3 regions of the Streptomyces sp. NPDC088553 genome follow, and region 2 is predicted to be linked to each of the others. Evidence: riboswitches for the same ligand, from Rfam matches in the RefSeq annotation. Region 2 holds a riboswitch; each other region holds the start of a gene.

Region 1 (7,291 bases), on a different contig from region 2:
CGCCTCCCTCGCCCGCGCCACCGAGATCGCCGGCTGCACCCCGCCCGGGCACGCCCGCCGGGTCGCCGCCCTCAGCGCCGCCGTCGGACGGGAGCTGGGCCTCTCCGGCACCGAGCTGGCCGTCCTGGAGCACGCGGCGCTCATGCACGACATCGGCCAGCTCTCCCTCGTCGACCCCGTCGCCGGCGGCGCCACCGCCCTGCTGCCCACCGAGGAACAGCGCCGGATCGCCCTCCTCGGCGGCGAGGTCGTCCGCATGACCGGTGTCCCCGAGGCCGTCGCCGTCGTCGTGGAACGCCAGGCCGACCCGTACCGCGAGCAGCCGCTGCCCGCCCGGATCGTCCGGACCGTGAACGCCTACGACGACCTCGCGGGCGGCGAGGGCGCGGGCGCCGCCCTCGACGCCCTGGAGCGGCTCAGGCTCGGCACCGCCCGCGATCATCACCCGGATGTCGTCGAATGCCTGGCCAGGGTCCTGGCACGGGGCGGAGCGGCTGGGGTGACCTCCGTCGCGACTGGGTAACCCATGGGTAATGAGCGCGCGTCCGACCGGGCATGGTTGGATGCGAACAAGAGGGTGAAGCGACCGGCAGGCGGGAATCGTGAAGATCTTCGGGAAGGTACGGCATCGGCCCTCCGCCTCATGGCGGCAGGCCACCGACCGCGCGTTCACGCTGATCGGCGACGGCCGGTACGAGGACGCGGGCGCACTTCTGACGCGCGCGGCGGATCTGGAGCCCTGGCTCTCGGAGTCCTGGTTCAACCTGGCGCTGCTGCACAAGTTCCGGCACGACTGGGAGCAGGCGCGCGCCGCCGGGCTCCGCGCCGTCGCGCTGCTCGACAAGGAGAGCGGCGCCCCCGACTGGTGGAACGTGGGCATCGCCGCGACCGCGCTGCAGGACTGGCCGCTGGCCCGCCGCGCCTGGCAGGCCTACGGACTGAAGGTTCCCGGCGCCGCCGCGGGCACCGGTGAGCCGGCCGGCATGGAGCTGGGCAGCGCCGCCGTCCGGCTGTCGCCCGAGGGCGAGGCCGAGGTCGTGTGGGGCCGCCGGCTCGACCCGGCCCGGATCGAGGTCCTCTCCATTCCTCTGCCCTCCTCCGGGCGCCGCTGGGGCGAGGTCGTCCTCCACGACGGCGTGCCGAACGGCGAGCGCACCACCACCGCCGGCCCCTCCTACCCGGTCTTCGACGAGATCGAGCTGTGGGCCCCCTCACCCGTCCCCACCTGGGTGGTCCTCCTGGAGGCGGCCACCGAGGCCGACCGGGACGCCCTGGAGCAGCTCGCCGCGGAAGCGGGTTTCGCCGCCGAGGACTGGTCGTCCTCCGTGCGGCTCCTCTGTCGTGCCTGCTCCGAGTCGACCATGCCGAGCGCCGAGGGCGAGGGCGAGCACTCGGACCCGCACGACCACAGCGAGCCCGGCCACCCCGGGCCGCTCGGGCACCGCTCGCCGGGCGAGCTGTGGGTCCCGGAGCGGGAGTGCGGCATCGCGGCCCCGGCGGGCCTGGTGCGCGGTCTCCTCGACGGCTGGGTGGCGGACAGCCCCGACAGCCGTGAGTGGCGCGATCTCGAAGAGGTCTGCTGAGGGTTCACGCGCGGGCCCGTAGGCTGTCCTCCGACGGAATCGGGTTTTCAGGAAGGCGCGGCCGGACATGGCGCAGCAGGAGACGGACGAGCAGGCCATCAACGACGGGTTCGTCGTGGACACGGAGGACTGCGAGGCACGCGAGCTCGCCCACCGTGAGCGCGGCACGGCCCGCCCGATCACGGTGGTCGGCAACCCGGTGCTCCACAAGGAGTGCAAGGACGTCACCGAGTTCGACGACTCGCTCGCGGCGCTCATCGACGACATGTTCGCGAGCCAGAAGGCCGCCGAGGGCGTGGGCCTCGCCGCGAACCAGATCGGTGTGGACCTCAAGGTCTTCGTCTACGACTGCCCCGACGACGAGGGCGTCCGGCACACCGGTGTCGTGATCAACCCGGTCCTCCAGGAGCTCCCGGCCGAGCTGCGCGTCCTCGACGAGTCCAACGAGGGCTGCCTCTCCGTGCCGACCGCCTACGCCGAGCTGGCCCGCCCCGACTACGCCGAGGTCCACGGCCAGGACGCCCAGGGCAACCCGATCAAGGTGCGCGGCACCGGCTACTTCGCCCGCTGCCTCCAGCACGAGACGGACCACCTGTACGGCTACCTGTACATCGACCGCCTCTCCAAGCGGGACCGCAAGGACGCCCTGCGCCAGATGGAAGAGGGCACCCCGCGCTACGAGACGGTGCCGAACGCCTGATCGCCGGTACGCGTACGAGAGGGGCCCCGCACTCGACCGAGTGCGGGGCCCCTCTCGTACGGCGGAGTCCTAGAAGTCCTCGTCCAGGTCCACCGAGCCCTCGACCGCCACCTGGTAGGCGGACGGACGGCGCTCGAAGAAGTTCGTGAGCTCCTGGACGCCCTGGAGCTCCATGAACGAGAACGGGTTCTCGGAGCCGTACACCGGGGCGAAGCCGAGGCGCTGGAGGCGCTGGTCGGCGACGCACTGGAGGTACTCGCGCATCGACTCGGTGTTCATGCCGGGAAGGCCGTCGCCGCACAGGTCACGGCCGAACTGCAGCTCCGCCTCGACGGCCTCCTTCAGCATGTCCGTGACCTGCTGCTGGAGCGCGTCGTCGAAGAGCTCCGGCTCCTCCTTGCGGACGGTGTCCACGACCTCGAAGGCGAAGTTCATGTGCATCGTCTCGTCACGGAACACCCAGTTGGTGCCGGTCGCGAGGCCGTGCAGCAGACCGCGGGACCGGAACCAGTACACGTACGCGAAGGCGCCGTAGAAGAACAGGCCCTCGATGCACGCGGCGAAGCAGATCAGGTTCAGCAGGAAGCGGCGGCGGTCGGCGGCCGTCTCCAGGCGCTCGATCTTCTCGACCGAGTCCATCCACTTGAAGCAGAACTGCGCCTTCTCGCGGATGGAGGGGATCTCCTCGACCGCGTCGAACGCGGCGGCGCGGTCGTCCGGGTCGGGCAGGTAGGTGTCGAGCAGCGTCAGATAGAACTGGACGTGCACGGCCTCCTCGAACAGCTGGCGCGACAGGTACAGGCGCGCCTCCGGGGAGTTGATGTGCTTGTAGAGCGTCAGGACCAGGTTGTTCGAGACGATCGAGTCGCCCGTCGCGAAGAACGCGACCAGACGGCCGATCATGTGCTGCTCGGCCGGCGTCAGCTTGGCGAGGTCGGCGACGTCCGAGTGGAGGTCGACCTCCTCCACGGTCCAGGTGTTCTTGATCGCGTCCCGGTAGCGCTCGTAGAAGTCCGGGTAGCGCATCGGACGGAGGGTCAGCTCGAAGCCCGGGTCGAGGAGGTTCTTCTTCTCGTTGGTGCTCATTACTGGCAGGCCTCGCAGGACTCGGGGTTCTCAAGGGAGCAGGCGAGGGCGTCCGCGTCGGGGGTCGCCTGCTGGACGGGGATGGTGGCGGCGGCGGGCGCCGCGGCCTGGGCGGCGCGGGCGATGCGGGTCGCCGGACGGGAGCGCAGGTAGTACGTGGTCTTCAGCCCCTGCTTCCAGGCGTACGCGTACATCGACGACAGCTTGCCGATCGTCGGCGTCTCCAGGAACAGGTTCAGCGACTGCGACTGGTCCAGGAACGGCGTCCGGGCGGCGGCCATGTCGATCAGACCGCGCTGCGGGATCTCCCACGCCGTGCGGTACAGCTCGCGCACCTCGGCCGGGACCCAGGTGAAGCCGGCCACCGAGCCGTTGGACTCGCGCAGCGCCTCACGGGTCTGCGCGTCCCACACGCCGAGCTCCTTCAGCTCGTCGACCAGGTACGAGTTGACCTGGAGGAACTCTCCGGAGAGCGTCTCGCGCTTGAACAGGTTGGAGACCTGCGGCTCGATGCACTCGTAGACGCCCGCGATCGAGGCGATGGTCGCCGTCGGAGCGATGGCGAGGAGGAGGCTGTTGCGCATGCCGACCGCGGCGATCCGCTCGCGCAGCGCGGCCCAGCGCTCCGGCCAGTTCAGCTCGACGTCGTAGTGGTCGGGGTGCAGCACCCCGCGGGCGGCGCGGGTCTTGTCCCAGGCGGGGACCGGACCGCTGCGCTCGGCGAGGTCGGCGGAGGCCTCGTACGCGGCGAGCATGATGCGCTCGGCGATACGGGTGGACAGCGCGCGCGCCTCGGCGGAGTCGAACGGCAGCTTCAGCTGGAAGAAGACGTCCTGGAGGCCCATGGCGCCCAGGCCGACCGGCCGCCAGCGGGCGTTGGAGCGGCCCGCCTGCTCGGTCGGGTAGAAGTTGATGTCGACGACCCGGTCGAGGAAGGTGACGGCCGTGCGGACGGTGGAGTCGAGGCGCTCCCAGTCGATGTCGCCGTCGACGACGAAGGCGCCGAGGTTGACCGAGCCCAGGTTGCAGACCGCGGTCTCGCCGTCGTCGGTGACCTCCAGGATCTCCGTGCAGAGGTTGGAGGAGTGGACGGTGTGGCCGGGCTCGGCGGTCTGGTTGGCCGTCCGGTTCGAGGCGTCCTTGAAGGTCATCCAGCCGTTGCCGGTCTGGGCCAGGGTCCGCATCATCCGGCCGTACAGGTCGCGGGCCGGCATCGTCTTGCGGGCCAGGCCGGCCGCCTCGGCCTTGTGGTAGGCGGCGTCGAACTCCTCGCCCCACAGGTCGACCAGCTCGGGCACGTCCGCCGGGGAGAACAGCGACCAGTCGGCGTCGGCGTTGACCCGGCGCATGAACTCGTCCGGGATCCAGTGTGCCAGGTTCAGATTGTGCGTACGGCGCTGGTCCTCGCCCGTGTTGTCGCGGAGCTCCAGGAACTCCTCGATGTCCGCGTGCCAGGTCTCCAGGTAGACGGCGGCGGCGCCCTTGCGGCGGCCGCCCTGGTTCACGGCGGCGACGGAGGCGTCGAGGGTCTTCAGGAACGGCACGATGCCGTTGGAGTGCCCGTTGGTGCCGCGGATCAGCGAACCGCGGGCGCGGATGCGGGAGTAGGAGAGGCCGATGCCGCCCGCGTGCTTCGAGAGGCGCGCCACCTGGTGGTAGCGGTCGTAGATGGAGTCCAGCTCGTCCTGGGGGGAGTCCAGGAGGTAGCAGGAGGACATCTGCGGGTGACGGGTGCCGGAGTTGAAGAGCGTGGGGGAGGACGGCAGGTAGTCGAGCCGGCTCATCAGGCGGTAGAGGGCGGCGACCTCGTCGAGCGCGCGGACGCTGTCGTCCTCGGCGAGGCCGCAGGCCACGCGGAGCATGAAGTGCTGGGGGGTCTCGATCACCTTGCGGGTGATCGGGTGGCGCAGCAGGTAGCGCGAGTAGAGGGTGCGCAGGCCGAAGTAGCCGAAGCGGTCGTCCGCGGTCGCGTCGATCGTCGCGTCGAGCCGGTCCGCGTGCAGCGCCACGAACTCGGCGGTGCGGTCGGCGATCAGACCCTCGCGGTGACCGACGGCGACGGAGGCCGAGAAGGAGAACGAGCCCTGGCCGGCCGCCTCGTCGGCGATCGTGATCGTCAGGAGCCGGGCGGCGAGCCGGGAGTACGCCGGGTCCTCGGCGATCAGACCGGCGGCCGACTCGGTGGCCAGCTCGCGCAGTTCCGCCTCGTCCGCCACGGCGCTGCGGCCGCGGAGCGCGGCGGCGGCGACCTTGCCGGGGTCGGTGTCGGGGAGATCGGCGGTGAGGTCGGTCAGGGTCCGCAGCAGCACGGTCCCGGGGCCGTCGCTCTCGACCGCGGAAGCCTCGGCGGAAGCCGGATCGGCGGGCGCGATGGTCACGTGGGGGCTCTCCCTCGCTCGGCTCGGGGCCGCGGCGGGGGAAGGCGGGCAGGCGGGCATCCGTAACGCCGGACGCGACGCTTCCACCGGCCCACTCCGCGAGGCCCGGACGTCATTGGCACCCGGAACGGACGGACCGGATGCGCTGTCGGCAGGTCCTCGGACTCACCTCGCCCGAATATGTCGTATCCGTACGAAGCACACCGTTGCGGGACAGTTCCGGATTCGCGCCGGATTCCCCTGCGTCGACAGCGAGGATGAGCATACATGTGGGGGGCGCCCCGTGCGGCACCCCCCACATGTTGTGTCGCCCCCTGGCTCAGAACTCCAAGGAGTAGGTGCGCAGGCGGTGGTCGGGGATCGGCTCCCAGTCCCGGTCCGGGGTGCGGACGAAGCCCAGACGCTCGTAGATCCGGTGCGCGGAGACCATCGTGACGTCCGTGGACAGCACGATGCGGCGGCACCCCGGGAGAGCCCGTGCGCGCTCGATGCAGGCCCGTACGAGGGCCTCTCCGACGCCCCGGCCGCGGGCCTCACGGGAGACCACCAGCATCCGGAACTCGGCCTCGCCCTCGATCGCGATGTCCGCCCACGGGGTGGCGCCGGTGGCGAAGGTCACCCCGCCGAGCAGCCGTCCGTCGGCGTCCTCGGCGACGAGCACCTCGCTCTCCCGCGCGCGCCGGGCCGTGTCCCGGAGCACGTGCAGATAGGAGTCCTCCGCCCCGTACTTCAGCAGCCCGTCGTTCAGATAGGTCCCCGCGGTGAGCTCACCGAGCGCCTCGTAGTCCTCGGGCCGTACCGCCCTGATCGTGAAGTCCATGAAGGCAGTGTCCCTCCGGACGCCCGGAGGCCCCCAACGGGTTCCGTCCGGGGACGGCGAAGGCCGCCCTGCCTCCGAGGGGAGGCAGGGCGGCCTTCGCCGGGTCCGGCGGTGGATCAGTGGGTCTCTGCGCCGACCTTCGGGAGCTTCGGGTCGACCCCGCGGTCGCCCGCGTCGGCCGTGTAGTCCTCCGGGGAGGTCTCGTCGATGCCCTCGGGGGCCTTGACGGCCTTGAGGACGAAGGTCAGGACGACCGTGACGAGGACGTTGAGGAGGAAGGCGGTGAGACCGATGTAGCCGATCTCGCCGATGCCCGGGATCTCGGCGGAGGAGCCGCCGAAGTGCGCCTGCTTCGGCGTCGATACGTTGTAGGCGGCGATCGTGCCGTACAGCATGCCGACGGCCCAGCCGGCGAGCAGCGCCCAGCGGTGGAACCAGCGGGTGAAGAGGCCGCCGACGAGCGCCGGGAAGGTCTGCAGGATCCAGATGCCACCGAGCAGCTGGAAGTTGATCGCGACCGTCTTGTCCATGGTGAGGACGAAGACGAGCGCGCCGACCTTCACCAGGAGCGAGACCAGCTTGGAGACCTTGGTCTCCTGCGCCGGGGTGGCGTCGGGCTTGATGAAGTCCTTGTAGATGTTGCGGGTGAAGAGGTTGGCCGCGGCGATCGACATGATCGCGGCGGGCACGAGCGCGCCGATGCCGATGGCGGCGAACGCGACGC
Region 2 (7,291 bases):
AGCGCGTCCTGGGCGAGCGGGGTGTGCCGGTGGCCCGGACCCTCGTCGGGAACTACGTGACCTCGCTCGACATGGCCGGCTGCTCGGTGACCCTGTGCGAGGTGGACGAGGAGCTTCTGCGCCTCTGGGACGCGCCGGTGGAGACGCCGGCGCTGCGCTGGGGCCGGTGAGACGAGCGAGGGAAGAGGGGACCGACATGACGCAGACCTTCGACGCCGACTTCCTCGTGCGCTGGCTGGCCGCCGTGGCCGAGGCCGTCGACCGGGAGGCGGAGCGGCTCACCGAGCTCGACTCGGCCATCGGCGACGCCGACCACGGCGCCAATCTCAAGCGCGGCTTCGCCTCCGTGACCGAGACCCTGGCCAAGGACCCGCCCGCGACGCCGGGCGCGGTGCTCACCGCCGCCGGGCGGCAGCTGATCTCCACCGTGGGCGGCGCCTCGGGGCCGCTGTACGGCACGCTGCTCCGCCGTACCGGCAAGGCGCTCGGCGACGACGAGCGCGTCACCCGCGAGCGGTTGGCGGAGGCCCTCGGCTCCGGCGTGGCCGCCGTGTCCCAGCTGGGCGGCGCGCAGGTGGGCGACAAGACGATGCTCGACGCGCTCGTGCCCGCCGTGGAGGGTCTGCGGGACTCGTTCGACGCGGCCCGCGCGGCGGCCGACGAGGGCGCGCTCGCGACCGTACCCCTGCGGGCACGCAAGGGCAGGGCCAGCTATCTGGGCGAGCGGTCGGTGGGACACCAGGATCCGGGGGCCACGTCCTCGGCGCTGCTGTTCGCCGCGCTCCACGAGATCGCCCGTACGGAGAGCCCGGGCGCCGAGGAGGCATCATGAGCAGGGCGAACGGGACCGGCCCCGGTGCGGTCGGACCCGGCGGTGCCAGTTCCGGTCCCAGTGGCGCTGCCGGTTCCCGTGCCGGTGGAGGTGGAGGTGTCGGTGGAGAAGCCGGTTCCGGTTCCGTCGGCATCGTGCTCGTCTCGCACAGCGCCGCCGTCGCGACCGCCGTGGCCGAGCTGGCCCGGGGGCTCGCCGGTGGCGGTGACCTCGCCCCGGTCCGCCCGGCCGGCGGGACCCCCGACGGCGGTCTCGGGACGAGTTCGGAGCTGATCGCCGAGGCGGCCGAGGCCGTCGACCGGGGCGCCGGTGTGGCGATCCTCGTCGATCTGGGGAGCGCGGTGCTCACCGTGAAGGCCCTCCTCGCCGAGGGCGACGAACTGCCCGAGGGCTCCCGACTCGTGGACGCTCCGTTCGTCGAGGGCGCGGTCGCGGCGCTGGTCACGGCGAGTGCGGGCGGGGACCTCGACGCCGTGGCGGCGGCCGCGTCGGAGGCGTACGCCTACCGCAAGGAGTGAGGGCGCGGAACGACGGTGATCCGGCCTCAAGCGGCTGCGTCCAGGCACTGTTTGGCCGGAACTCAGCCGCTGGGCGGCCTGGACGCGATCTACCCTGGGAGATCGCAACCGCGATCCGGCTGTGCGGCGGGCCTCTCCGGGAGCCGGCTGCCACTCGTGTTCCGCCTGGCCCTGCCAGGTGACGGAGGAGGGGCAATGTCCGGCAGTCTGCCCGCTGTGGTGATTCTCGCGCTCGTCTGGTTCCTGATCGCGCTGGTGCCCCTGCGCACCCCGTCCGCCCGCAGGGCATGGGCGAGGGGCGTCCTCGGCGTGTCGCTCCTCGCGGTGGTGGGCGCGGCCCTGTTCGGCGCCAATGCGGAGGTGGAGGCCGACTACGACGGCCCGGACCCCATGCTGCTCGCGGCGCTCGCCGCGGCGGTCGTCGTGGCGCCCGGCGCCATCGCGGCCTTCGTGCGCAACGGGCGGAACAGCTAGGCGGCCGGAGATCCGGGGGATCCACGGCGCCGCCCACGGGACCCCGCAGCCGCCCCGGGGCGACTGCGGGGAGTGATCGAAGGGCCGCACCCGGTGGCGACCGTGTTGTGATCCAGCAGGTCAACGCACTAATGTCGCAGGGCCTTGGTGTACGGGAAACCGGTGCGGTACCGGTGCGGCCCTCGCCACTGTGATCGGGAGGTCCGGCTCCACCCCCGCGGGGAACACCCTCGGGGAAGCCACTGGACCACGTCGGGAGACCGTCGTGGTGTGGGAAGGCGGAGTCGGGCGGAATGACCGTCAGCCAGGAGACCGGCCAGGGTGCGTTGTCCATCCACGAGGTGCTGGAGAGGGTCTCCCAACCATGCATATAGCCGAGGGGTATCTACCCCCTGTGCACGCGGCCGCCTGGGGCGTCGCGTCCGCGCCGTTCGTCGTCCACGGGGTCCGCGCGCTGACCCGCGAGGTGCGGTCGAATCCCGAGTCCACCCTGTTGCTCGGTGCCGCCGGCGCCTTCACCTTCGTCCTGTCGGCACTCAAGTTGCCCTCGGTGACCGGTAGCTGCTCGCATCCGACCGGTACGGGCCTGGGCGCCATCCTGTTCCGGCCGCCGATCATGGCGGTCCTGGGGACGATCACCCTGCTCTTCCAGGCTCTGCTGCTCGCCCACGGCGGTCTCACCACGCTCGGCGCGAACGTCTTCTCGATGGCGATCGTCGGGCCCTGGGCGGGATTCGGCACCTATCTGCTGCTGCGCCGGTTCGGTGCGCCGCTGATGGTCGCGGTCTTCTTCGGCGCGTTCGTCGCCGACCTGTCCACGTACTGCGTGACCAGTGTCCAGCTCGCGCTCGCCTTCCCCGACCCGGGCAGCGGCATCCCCGGTGCGCTCGCCAAGTTCGGCGGGATCTTCGCCGTCACGCAGATTCCGCTCGCCGTGAGCGAGGGCCTGCTCACCGTGCTCGTGATGCGCCTGCTCACGCAGTCCAGCAAGGGCGACCTGATCCGGCTCGGCGTCCTCGCCGGTCGCACGGCGGAGCGACGCGAGGAGGCGGCCGCGCGATGAGCCGGAACGCGAAGATCAACACCCTGCTGCTGCTCGTCGTCGCCGCGCTGGCCGTCCTGCCCCTCGTGCTGGGGCTCGGGGACCACAAGGAGGAGCCGTTCACCGGGGCCGACGCGGAGGCCGAGACCGCGATCACGGAGCTCCAGCCGGACTACGAACCGTGGTTCAGCCCGCTGTACGAGCCGCCGTCCGGGGAGATCGAGTCGGCGCTGTTCGCCCTTCAGGCGGCCCTCGGCGCCGGTGTCCTGGCGTACTACTTCGGCCTGCGGCGCGGCCGCCGGCAAGGAGCGGTCCGGGCGGAGGCGGCCGGGAAGCCCGGGGCGGAGGCCGATGCCGCGAACGTGACCGCCACCGCGACGGCCGCCGCGACCGCGACCGCTCACAACGAGGGCGGCTCCGGCGGCGGATCCGTCGGCGGAGCGGGCGCGTAGCCGACGATGCTGCCGATCGACGCGGCGGCGCACAGCAGTCGCTGGCGCCGCCGCCATCCCGCCGAGAAGGCGCTTCTCGGCTTCGGTCTCACCCTGTGCGCGGTCGGTCTGCCGCCGTGGCCCGGCGCGGTCCTCGTCGCGGCGGCCACGCTCACGGTGCTGCTCGGTCCGGCCGGTGTGCCGGGCCGGGCGCTGTGGCGGGCGTTCCGCATCCCGCTCGGGTTCTGTGTCACGGGCGCGATTCCGCTGCTCTTCGAGGTGGGCGGCGCCCGGGGGCTGGTGGCCCTCGCGCCGGACGGTCCGACGCACGCGGGCGAGTTGCTGCTGCGGACCGCCTCGGCCTCGCTCGGGGTGCTGCTGTTCGCGTTCACGACGCCGGTGTCCGACGTCCTGCCCCGGCTGGTACGGGCGGGGGTGCCGGCGCCGGTGGTGGACGTGGCGCTGGTGATGTACCGGATCATCTTCCTGCTGCTCGACGCGATGTCCAAGATCCGGCAGGCGCAGGCGGCCCGGCTCGGCCACACCACACGGGCCGCGACCTGGCGTTCCCTCGCGGGCCTCGGTGCGACCACGTTCGTACGGGCCTTCGACCGGGCGCAGCGGCTGCAGTCGGGGCTCGCCGGGCGCGGGTACGACGGAACGCTGCGGGTCCTGGTGCCCGCGGGTGCGCTCTCCCGCCCGTTCCTCGCCGCGACGGGTGCGCTGCTCGCCGGACTCGTCGCCCTCACCCTCGTACTGGAAAGGCTCCTTCCGTGACGTCTCCGACCCCTGTCGTGGAACTGGTGAAAGCCGGCTTCGCCTATGAGGACGGGCCCCCGGTCCTGTCCGGCGTGGACTTCGCCGTCGCGGAGGGGCGGGCGGTCGCGCTGCTCGGGCGCAACGGCAGCGGCAAGACGACGCTGCTGCGCCTGCTCAGCGGCGGGCTGCGGTGCGTGAGCGGGTCGCTGCGCCTGGACGGTACGGACGTGGCGTACGACCGGAAGGGGCTGACCCGGCTGCGGACGACCGTGCAGCTGGTGGTGCAGGATCCCGACGACCAGCTGTTCGCCGCGTCGGTGGAGCAGGATGTGTCGTTCGGTCCGATGAACCTGGGACTGCCCGAGGAGGAGGTCCGGCGACGGGTCCGCGAGGCCCTGGAGGCGCTGGACATCACGGCGCTCGCCGACCGGCCGACGCATCTGCTGTCGTACGGGCAGCGCAAGCGGGCGGCGATCGCGGGCGCGATGGCGATGCGGCCCCGGGTGCTGATCATGGACGAGCCGACTGCCGGTCTCGATCCGCACGGGCAGGAGCGGCTGCTCGACGCGCTGCAGCGGCTGCGGGAGGCCGGTACGACGGTGCTGATGGCCACGCACGACGTGGATCTGGCGTTGCGCTGGGCGGACGAGGCGGCGGTGCTCGCCCCGTCGGGGCTGCGGACCGGGCCGGTCGCGGAGCTCCTCGCGGACCACGCGCTGCTGGACGAGGCCCGGCTGCGCCGCCCCTGGGGCACGGCGGTGGCCCGGCTGCTCCGTACCCACGGCCTGCTGGCGGAGGGGGCGGCCGAGCCGCGTACGCCGGAGGAGCTGGACGCGTGGCTCGGTGCGGCGGCGGCCCCGCCGCGTACCGAGTGGCTCGGGCGTGTCGAGTAGCTCGGGGCCGGAAGCTACCGAGTAGTAGACATCACGTCCCGAATCTTCTGCAACTAGTTGCATAAAGGGAGGGGGTCCCCTAGAACTGAGGGCGACGATCCTGCGCGAGGAGGCGCCCGCATGACCCCGTACCCGCACCTGCTGAGCCCGCTCGACCTCGGGTTCACCACCCTGCCCAATCGGGTGATCATGGGGTCGATGCACGTCGGCCTCGAGGAGACCGAGCACGGCTTCGAGCGCATGGCCGCCTTCTACGCCGAGCGGGCCCGCGGTGGCGTGGGCCTCATCGTCACCGGTGGCATCGCGCCCAACGACGCCGGCCGTCCCTGGGACGGCGGCGCCAAGCTCACCACCGCCGACGAGGTCGCCGAGCACCGGCTGATCACCGACGCCGTACACGCCGAGGGAGGCCGGATCGCCATGCAGATCCTGCACTTCGGCCGGTACGCGTACCACCCCGCGCTCGTCGCGCCCAGCGCCCTCAAGGCCCCCATCAGCCCCTTCGTACCGAACGAGCTGACGGACGCCGAGGTCGAGCAGACCGTCGAGGACTACGCCCGCTGCGCCGAGCTCGCCAAGGAGGCCGGGTACGACGGCGTCGAGGTGATGGGCTCCGAGGGCTACCTCATCAACGAGTTCATCGCCGCCGCCACCAACCAGCGCACCGACCGCTGGGGCGGCTCCTACGAGAACCGCGTCCGCTTCCCGCTGGAGATCGTCCGCCGGATCCGCGAGCGCGTCGGCACGGACTTCATCCTCGTCTACCGCCTCTCCATGCTGGACCTCGTGCCCGGCGGCTCCACCCTGGAGGAGGTCGTCCGGCTCGCCAAGGAGATCGAGGCCGCCGGCGCCACCATCATCAACACCGGCATCGGCTGGCACGAGGCGCGCATCCCCACCATCGCCACCTCCGTGCCGCGCGGTGCCTACACCTGGGTGACGAAGAAGCTGATGGGCGCGGTCTCCGTGCCGCTCGTCACCAGCAACCGCATCAACACCCCCGAGGTCGCCGAGGAGATCCTCGCCGACGGCCGCGCCGACCTCGTCTCGCTGGCCCGCCCGTTCCTCGCCGACCCGGAGTTCGTCGCCAAGGCCACGGCCGACCGCGCCGACACGATCAACACCTGCATCGGCTGCAACCAGGCCTGCCTGGACCACACCTTCAATCTGAAGATCACGTCCTGCCTGGTCAACCCGCGCGCGTGCCACGAGACGGAGCTCGTCCTCTTTCCCACCCGCCGCGCCAAGCGGATCGCCGTCGTCGGCGCGGGCCCGGCCGGCCTCTCCTGCGCGGTGTCCGCGGCCGAGCGCGGCCACTCCGTGACCCTGTTCGACGCGGCCGCCGAGATCGGCGGTCAGCTGAACATCGCCAAGAAGGTCCCCGGCAAGGAGGAGTTCGACGAGACGCTGCGCTACTTCCGCGTGCAGCTCGCCGAGCGCGGGGTCGACGTCCGTCTGAACACCCCGGTCTCCTCGTCCGACCTGGACGACTTCGACGAGGTCGTCGTCGCCACCGGCGTCTCCCCCCGCACCCCCGGCATCGCGGGCGTGGACCACCCGAGCGTCCTCAGCTACCTGGACGTGCTGCGGGACGGCGCGCCCGTCGGCGAGCGGGTCGCGATCATCGGCGCGGGCGGCATCGGCTTCGACGTCGCGGAGTTCCTGACGGACGGCGGGGAGGGCGCGAGCCAGGACCCCGAGACGTACTTCCGCCAGTGGGGCGTGGACACCTCGTACGAGAACCGCGGCGGGCTGCGCGCCCCCGAGCGCGGCGCGCCGCCGCGCCAGGTGCACCTGCTCCAGCGCAAGGAGACCAAGGTCGGCGCCGGCCTCGGCAAGACCACGGGGTGGATCCACCGCACCGAGCTCAAGCACCGGGGCGTCGCGATGGTCGCGGGTGTCTCGTACGACCGCATCGACGACGAGGGCCTGCACGTCACGATCGGCGGCGAGCGGCAGCTGCTGCCCGTCGACACGGTCGTGCTCTGCGCGGGCCAGGAGCCGCGCCGGGACCTGTACGAGGAGCTGGTCGCGGCCGGCCGCGTGGCGCACCTGATCGGCGGCGCCGACGTGGCCGCCGAGCTGGACGCCAAGCGGGCCATCGACCAGGGCACCCGCCTCGCGGCCACCCTGTGATCACCGTGGCCCGCCACTCCTAGGATGCGTTCATGTCCCTCCCGCACGCGATCCTCACCGCGCTGCTCGAGAAGCCGTCCTCCGGTCTCGAACTGACGCGCCGCTTCGACAAGTCGATCGGCTACTTCTGGTCGGCCACGCACCAGCAGATCTACCGCGAGCTGGGCAAGCTGGAGCAGGCGGGGCACATTCGTGCCCTGCCCGCC
Region 3 (7,291 bases), on a different contig from region 2:
CTTCCAGGCGTACTTCGGCTACTCCAAGGACAAGGCGCACAAGCTGATGCTCGACGTGCACCACAAGGGCCGCGCGGTGGTCTCCAGCGGCACCCGCGAGGAGATGGAGCGCGACGTGCAGGCGATGCACGGCTACGGCCTCTGGGCGACCCTCACCCAGGACCGCGGCTGATGGCCGGCCGCTTCGAGAACCTGCCCGGCGGCGGCGCGGCCGTCGCCCTCGACGACGTCGAGATCTCCATCCTCCGCTCCCTCGCCGTCCAGCTCATGGAGCTGATCGGACCGGGCGACGAGCCCGCCAAGGACGCCGACCCGCTGGCCGCGCTCTTCGCCGAGGGCCCCAGCAAGCCGCCGTCCGACCCTGCCCTCAAGCGCCTCTTCCCCGACGCGTACGGGGACGACAGCGAGGAGCTGCGCGCGGCCGCCTCCGACTTCCGCCGCTTCACCGAGAACGACCTGCGGGCCCGCAAGCGCGAGGACGCCCTCGTCGTCGTCCGCGCCCTCGACGCGCTCTCCGCCGACGCGGCGGGCGAGGGCGGCGCCGTCCTGAAGCTGACCCCGGACGAGTCCCGCGCCTGGCTCGGCGCGCTCAACGACCTCCGGCTGACCATCGGCACCCGCCTGGAGGTCACCGACGAGGAGGGCGAGCAGCTGTACCGGCTGCCGGACTCCGACCCGCGCAAGCCGATGGTGATGGCGTACCTCTGGCTGGGAGCGCTCCAGGAGTCCCTCGTCGAGACCCTGATGTCCTGACGGTCCTGACGGCCACCCCCTCCGGACACCCCTCCGTGAGGGGGTGTTCGCTCAGCGGACGCTCAAATCCGGATAACGAATGCGTTATCAGAGCGTCCGCTTTGGCGTCTTGAATCCCTTTCGCCCGCCGATTGATGTGGCGTGCGCCACACGCAACTCCCTCGATCGCGCGTCAGCCCGTGATAAATCTTCACGACCGCTCGGGGACGCCACCCCTGTTCCCGAGGGCGCTTTGACCGGCTGACCGCCGGTAGCACTCCATCCACATCCGGGGGGATCAGGATCTGATCCGCGGCAGACGCACTCGCAGTCGCGCGGATCAGCATGGAGAAAGGCGCACCACCATGACCTCTGTGCAGGTCGACAAGCAGCACGACGGCACCGACGGGGCCGTGGACGGCGGCGAGGGCTACCAGCGTGGCCTCGGCGCCCGGCAGATCCAGATGATCGCGATCGGCGGTGCCATCGGCACCGGCCTCTTCCTCGGCGCCGGCAAGGCCATCGCCAAGGCGGGGCCCAGCCTGATCCTCGCGTACGCCATCGCGGGCCTGGTCATCTTCTTCATCATGCGCGCCCTCGGCGAGCTCCTCATGTACCGCCCCGTGTCCGGCTCCTTCGCGGAGTACGCACGGGAGTTCGTCGGCCCGTTCTGGGGCTTCGTGACCGGCTGGACGTACTGGCTCTTCTGGGTCGTCACCGGCATCACCGAAGTCACCGCCGCGGCCACCTATATGACGTACTGGTGGGACATCCCGCAGTGGATCTCCGCGCTGGTCTTCACGTTCGTCCTGTACGGCGCCAACCTGATCTCCGTGAAGCTCTTCGGCGAGCTGGAGTTCTGGTTCTCCATGGTCAAGGTCACCGCCATCATCGGCATGATCCTGATCTGCGCCGGCATCCTCACCATCGGCTTCTCCGACGCCGGCGACACCGCCTCCGTGACCCACCTGTGGGACCAGGGCGGCTTCTTCCCCACCGGCATCGGCAACACGCTGATGACCCTGCAGATCGTCATGTTCGCGTTCCTCGCGGTCGAGCTGGTCGGCGTCACCGCCGGCGAGTCCAAGGACCCGAAGACCGTCCTGCCCAAGGCCATCAACACCGTGCCGTGGCGCATCGCCGTCTTCTACGTCGGCGCGCTGATCATGATCCTGTCGGTCGTCCCGTGGACCGAGTTCCAGCCGGGCGTCTCCCCGTTCGTCGCCGCCTTCGAGAAGATGGGCCTCGGCGTCGGCGCCGCCATCGTCAACTTCGTGGTGCTGACCGCCGCCCTGTCCTCCTGCAACTCGGGCATGTACTCCACCGGCCGCATGCTGCGCGACCTCGCGCTCAACGGCCAGGGCCCGAAGGTCTTCACCAAGCTCACCAAGAGCGGCACCCCGCTGCTCGGCCTGACCTTCTCGGCCTCGCTGATGCTGGTCGGCGTCTGGATCAACTACGTCGCCCCGGGCAAGGCCTTCGAGTACGTCGTCTCCTTCGCCACCATCTCCGGCATGTGGGCCTGGATCATGATCCTCGTCTGCCAGATCCGCTACCGGGCCAAGGCCAACCGCGGCGAGCTCCCCGAGTCCACCTTCAAGGCTCCCGGAGCCCCGTACACCAGCTGGTTCGCGCTCCTCTTCATCGGCATGGTCATCGTGATGATGGGCATCGACGAGGGCGCCCGGGTCTCGCTGTACGCCGCCCCCGTCTGGGGTCTCATCCTCGGCGTCTCCTACCTGGTCCTGAAGTCCCGCAACCCCGAGGGCGCCGCCTTCGCCAAGCGGTCCTGACCGGACCCCACGGGCGATCGCCCCGGGCCGTCCCCAAACGGGCCTGACCTCGATCGTCTCGGCATACGGGCCGTTCCGTACCACTCCCCGGTACGGAACGGCCCGTCGGCTTATCCTGTCGGCATGCTGACCATCACCCGGGCCCTGTACGACCAGATCGTGGAACACTCCCGCGCGGACCACCCCGACGAGGCCTGCGGCGTCGTCGCGGGCCCGGCCGGCACCGGCCGCCCCGAGCGGTTCATCCCGATGCTCAACGCCGCCCGCTCGCCCACCTTCTACGAGTTCGACTCCGCGGACCTGCTCAAGCTCTACCGCGAGATGGACGACCGGGACGAGGAGCCCGTCATCGTCTACCACTCGCACACCGCGACCGAGGCCTACCCGTCCCGCACGGACATCTCGTACGCCAACGAGCCCCAGGCCCACTACGTCCTCGTCTCCACCGCGGACAGCGACGGCGCCGGCCCCTTCCAGTTCCGCTCCTTCACCATCGTCGAGGGCGTCGTGACCGAGGAAGAGGTCAAGGTCGTCGAGGAGTACGACGCCTGAGACACTGACCGGGACCTACGGGCGGCAGGACCCAGGAAGCCGGTGCGAATCCGGCACGGTCCCGCCACTGTGACCGCCTCCTCCGGGAGACGGGAGCCAGGAACTGACCTGCCGCCTTCTCACCACCGATCGGGGACGTGGAAATCCCCGGAGGAGGCACCTTCCGCCATGTCCTGGCCCCGCCGCACCCGGCTGCCCCTGACGCCCCTGCTGTCCGCCGCCGCCCTGCTCCCGCTGCTCGCCGCCTGCTCGGCCCCCGCGACGGAGACGCCCGCCGCCAAGGCCGCCCCGGGATTCCCGTACACCGTCTCCAACTGCGGTGTGACGACCACCTTCAAGGCCCCGCCGCAGCGCGCGGTCACCATGAACCAGCACGTCACCGAGGTCATGCTCGCCCTCGGCCTGGAGAAGTCCCTCGTCGGCACCGCCTACCTCGACGACGCGATCCTCCCCGCCTACAAGAAGGCGTACGACTCCGTCCCCGTCCTCGCGAAGGAGTACCCCTCCAAGGAGGCCCTGCTCGCCGCGAACCCCGACTTCGTCTACGGCGGTTACTCCTCCGCGTTCGCGAGCAAGGACGGCCGCGGCCGCGACGACCTGAAGCGGGCGGGCATCGACACCCGGCTCAACACCGAGTACTGCCCGTCCGGTTCGCCCTCCGTCGACGACCTCTACCGCGAAGTCGACGAGATCGGCCGGACCTTCGGCGTGCCCGACCGGGCCGGGAAGTGGGTCCGGGAGGCGCGGACCACCGTCGCCGCCACCGAGAAGCGCCTCAAGGGCACCGCGCCCGTCTCCGTCTTCGTCTACGACAGCGGCGACAAGACCGCCTTCACCGCCGGCGGCAAGGGCATCGGCAACGAGCTCATCACCCGCGCCGGCGGCCGGAACGTCTTCGCCGACCTCGACAAGGCCTTCGGCGACGCCACCTGGGAACAGGTCGTCGCCCGCAAGCCCGAGGTCGTCGTCATCTACGACTACGGCTCCACCACCGTCGAACAGAAGAAGAAGCGGCTCCTCGACGACCCGGCCCTCAAGGACGTGCCCGCGATCAAGAACCGCCGGTTCGCCGTGATGCCGCTCTCCGACACCGTTCTCGGCGTCCGCGTCCCCGCGGCCGTCGACAAGCTGGCGGCCCAGCTCCACCCGACCCGATGAGCCCGGAGACCCGCGCCGCGGGGTCCGTGCGGCCCGGGCCGTCCGCCCGGCCCGCGGGTGCCGGCGCCGGGCGACCGGGTCCGCCCCCGCGGACGGGGGGCGGGACGGTGCGGTACGCGGTCGTCGTCGCCGGGCTCCTGCTCGCCCTGGCCACCGCCGCGACCGCCTCGCTCGCCCTCGGCTCCGTCCGCATCCCGCCCGGCCAGGTCCTCGACGCCCTCACCGGACGCGCCGCCGACCCCTCCCCGTACCGCACGATCGTCCTCGACGTACGGCTGCCCCGGGTCCTGCTCGGCGTGGTCGTCGGTGCCGGGCTCGCCGTCGTCGGCGCCGTCCTCCAGGCCCTCGTCCGCAACCGGCTCGCCGACCCCTTCCTCCTCGGGATCTCCTCCGGCGCCTCCGCCGGAGCCGTCCTCGTCCTGGTCGCCGGCGGGGGAGCGGGCCTCGTGGGAGGCGTGACCACCACGCTCGCCATGCCCGCCGGCGCCTTCGCGGGCGCCCTGCTCTCCCTCGTCCTCGTCTACGGGCTCGCGCGCCGCGGCGGCACCCTGACCAGCACCCGGCTCGTCCTCGCCGGCGTCGCCGTCTCCTACATCCTGTCCGCCCTCGCCACCCTGCTCCTGGTCGTCGCCGGACGCCCGGAGCAGTTCCAGGAGGCCATGTACTGGTCCCTCGGCGGCCTCGGCAGCGCCCGCTGGGACACCCTGGTCCTGCCCGCCGCCGTCCTCGTCGTCGGCGTCGGCGCCCTCCTCACCCTCGCCCGCCCGCTCGACCTGCTCCTCGTCGGCGAGGAGGGCGCCACCGTTCTCGGCCTGGACACCGCCCGCTTCCGCGCCGCCGTCTTCGTCCTCGCCTCCCTCGTCACCGCCGTCATGGTCGCCGCCAGCGGAGCCGTCGGCTTCGTCGGCCTGATGGCCCCGCACGCCGCCCGGCTCGCCGTCGGCGCCCCGCACCGCCGGCTCCTCCCGGTCGCCGCGCTCGGCGGAGCGCTCGCCCTGGTCCTCGCCGACCTCGGCGCCCGGACCGTCGCCGCACCCCAGGACATCCCCGTCGGCATCCTCACCGCCCTCACCGGCGGACCGTTCTTCCTCTGGCTGATGCGCCGCCGCCCGGAAGGAGCACCGTTGTGACCGAACTGAGCCTGCACGGCCTCTCGTACGAGAACCGGCTCCGCTCCGTCGACCTCACCGTCCGCCCGGGCGAGACCGTCGGCCTCATCGGACCCAACGGCAGCGGCAAGACCACCCTCCTGCGCTGCGTCTACGGCACCCTCACCCCCACGTCGGGCCGCGCCCTCCTCGACGGCGACGACCTCCACGCCCTCGGCCCCAAGGCCCGCGCCCGCCGCGTCGCCACCGTCCCCCAGGACAGCACCCTCGAATTCGAACTCACCGTCGGCGAACTCGTCGCCCTCGGCCGCTCCCCGCACAAACGGTTCTGGGAGGGCGACACCGGTGCCGACCGGGAGCGCGCCGAGGCCGCCCTCGCCCGCGTCGGCCTCGCGGACCTCGCCGACCGCCCGTACCCCACCCTCTCCGGCGGCGAACGCCAACGCGCCCTGGTCGCCCGCGCCCTCGTCCAGGACCCGGCCCTCCTCGTCCTCGACGAACCCACCAACCACCTGGACATCCGCCACCAGCTCGACGTCCTCGCCCTCGTCCGTACCCTGGGCACCACCAACCTGCTCGCGCTGCACGACCTCAACCTCGCGGGGGCGTACTGCGACCGGATCTACGTCCTGGAGCGCGGAAGGCTCGTCACCGGCGGCACACCCGCCGAGGTCCTCACCCCCGCCCTCCTGGAGGCCGTCTACGGGGTGGATGCCGAGGTCATCCCGCATCCCAGGACGGGGAGCCCCACCGTCCTCTTCCAGCACCGTCCGGCAGTCGGGCAGGAATCATCCACCATGTGAGATCACATTCCGAAACCCGGACCGGGAATCGATACGATGAGCCCATGGTTTCCCACGACGTGAGCGAAGAGACACCGGGCACAGTCCTGCTCGTCGCGCGCCTGCACGTCGACCTGTGCCGCCTCGCCAGCGCGATCTGTTCGTCCCGCGCTGCGCTCTGAGCGACCGGCCGAGCGCACTTACGTACGACCCCCCTCCGCGCGGGGGCCCCAGCAGCGCGCCCATCACGCCACTTCCGACAGGAGCCCACGCCATGGCCATCGAGGTCCGCATCCCGACCATCCTCCGCACCTACACCGACGGCGAGAAGGCCGTCGAGGGCAGCGGTGCCACCCTCGCCGAGCTCTTCGCCGACCTGGAGTCGCGCCACACCGGGATCGAGGCCCGCATCGTCGACGGCGGCAAGCTCCGCCGCTTCGTCAACGTGTACCTCAACGACGAGGACGTCCGCTTCCTCGACGGCATCGACACCAAGCTCACCGACGGCGACAACGTCACGATCCTGCCGGCCGTCGCCGGTGGCATGGTCTGATCCACATGCGCTACGACTCCTCGCTGGCGGCGGTCGGCAACACGCCGCTCGTCCGCCTCCCCCGGCTCTCGCCCTCGGACGACGTCCGCATCTGGGCGAAGCTGGAGGACCGCAACCCGACCGGCTCGGTCAAGGACCGCCCCGCGCTCCACATGATCGAGCAGGCGGAGAAGGACGGCCGTCTCACCCCCGGCTGCACCATCCTGGAGCCGACCAGCGGCAACACCGGCATCTCCCTGGCCATGGCCGCCAAGCTCAAGGGCTACCGCATCGTCTGCGTCATGCCCGAGAACACCAGCGAAGAGCGCCGCCAGCTGCTCTCCATGTGGGGCGCCGAGATCATCTCGTCCCCCGCGGCGGGCGGATCGAACACGGCGGTACGCGTCGCCAAGGAGATCGCCGCCGAGAACCCGACCTGGGTGATGCTCTACCAGTACGGCAACCCGCACAACGCGGGCGCCCACTACGCCACCACCGGCCCCGAGATCCTCGCCGACCTGCCCTCCATCACCCACTTCGTGGCGGGCCTCGGCACCACCGGCACCCTCATGGGCGTCGGCCGCTACCTGCGTGAGCAGAAGCCCGACGTCAAGATCGTCGCCGCCGAGCCGC

Evidence for each region. A riboswitch is a leader RNA that binds a small molecule or an ion and turns the genes downstream of it on or off. The one in region 2 is predicted to bind cobalamin.
Region 1: linked by a shared signal. The riboswitch ahead of ACIP8Z_RS24920 (ribonucleoside-diphosphate reductase subunit alpha) and the one ahead of ACIP8Z_RS02710 (energy-coupling factor ABC transporter permease) in region 2 are both predicted to bind cobalamin.
Region 3: linked by a shared signal. The riboswitch ahead of ACIP8Z_RS16170 (ABC transporter substrate-binding protein) and the one ahead of ACIP8Z_RS02710 (energy-coupling factor ABC transporter permease) in region 2 are both predicted to bind cobalamin.

What each region holds. Positions count from the first base shown of each region.
Region 1 is NZ_JBIVMG010000007.1:232,134-239,424, forward strand. Features, by position in the region: gene ACIP8Z_RS24900 (HD-GYP domain-containing protein) at 1-523, shown strand, start outside; gene ACIP8Z_RS24905 (hypothetical protein) at 603-1,583, shown strand; gene def (peptide deformylase) at 1,651-2,283, shown strand; gene ACIP8Z_RS24915 (ribonucleotide-diphosphate reductase subunit beta) at 2,353-3,369, opposite strand; gene ACIP8Z_RS24920 (ribonucleoside-diphosphate reductase subunit alpha) at 3,369-5,747, opposite strand; cobalamin riboswitch at 5,880-6,018, opposite strand; gene ACIP8Z_RS24925 (GNAT family N-acetyltransferase) at 6,067-6,567, opposite strand; gene mctP (monocarboxylate uptake permease MctP) at 6,684-7,291, opposite strand, start outside.
Region 2 is NZ_JBIVMG010000001.1:585,559-592,849, forward strand. Features, by position in the region: gene dhaK (dihydroxyacetone kinase subunit DhaK) at 1-170, shown strand, start outside; gene dhaL (dihydroxyacetone kinase subunit DhaL) at 197-832, shown strand; gene ACIP8Z_RS02700 (PTS-dependent dihydroxyacetone kinase phosphotransferase subunit DhaM) at 967-1,350, shown strand; gene ACIP8Z_RS02705 (hypothetical protein) at 1,546-1,824, shown strand; cobalamin riboswitch at 1,953-2,160, shown strand; gene ACIP8Z_RS02710 (energy-coupling factor ABC transporter permease) at 2,189-2,887, shown strand; gene ACIP8Z_RS02715 (energy-coupling factor ABC transporter substrate-binding protein) at 2,884-3,318, shown strand; gene cbiQ (cobalt ECF transporter T component CbiQ) at 3,325-4,074, shown strand; gene ACIP8Z_RS02725 (energy-coupling factor ABC transporter ATP-binding protein) at 4,071-4,949, shown strand; gene ACIP8Z_RS02730 (FAD-dependent oxidoreductase) at 5,070-7,085, shown strand; gene ACIP8Z_RS02735 (PadR family transcriptional regulator) at 7,118-7,291, shown strand, end outside.
Region 3 is NZ_JBIVMG010000004.1:687,583-694,873, reverse strand. Features, by position in the region: gene clpS (ATP-dependent Clp protease adapter ClpS) at 1-172, shown strand, start outside; gene ACIP8Z_RS16185 (DUF2017 domain-containing protein) at 172-753, shown strand; gene ACIP8Z_RS16180 (amino acid permease) at 1,098-2,525, shown strand; gene ACIP8Z_RS16175 (M67 family metallopeptidase) at 2,649-3,077, shown strand; cobalamin riboswitch at 3,071-3,204, shown strand; gene ACIP8Z_RS16170 (ABC transporter substrate-binding protein) at 3,246-4,235, shown strand; gene ACIP8Z_RS16165 (FecCD family ABC transporter permease) at 4,232-5,365, shown strand; gene ACIP8Z_RS16160 (ABC transporter ATP-binding protein) at 5,362-6,147, shown strand; gene ACIP8Z_RS16155 (putative leader peptide) at 6,192-6,308, shown strand; gene ACIP8Z_RS16150 (MoaD/ThiS family protein) at 6,401-6,679, shown strand; gene ACIP8Z_RS16145 (PLP-dependent cysteine synthase family protein) at 6,685-7,291, shown strand, end outside.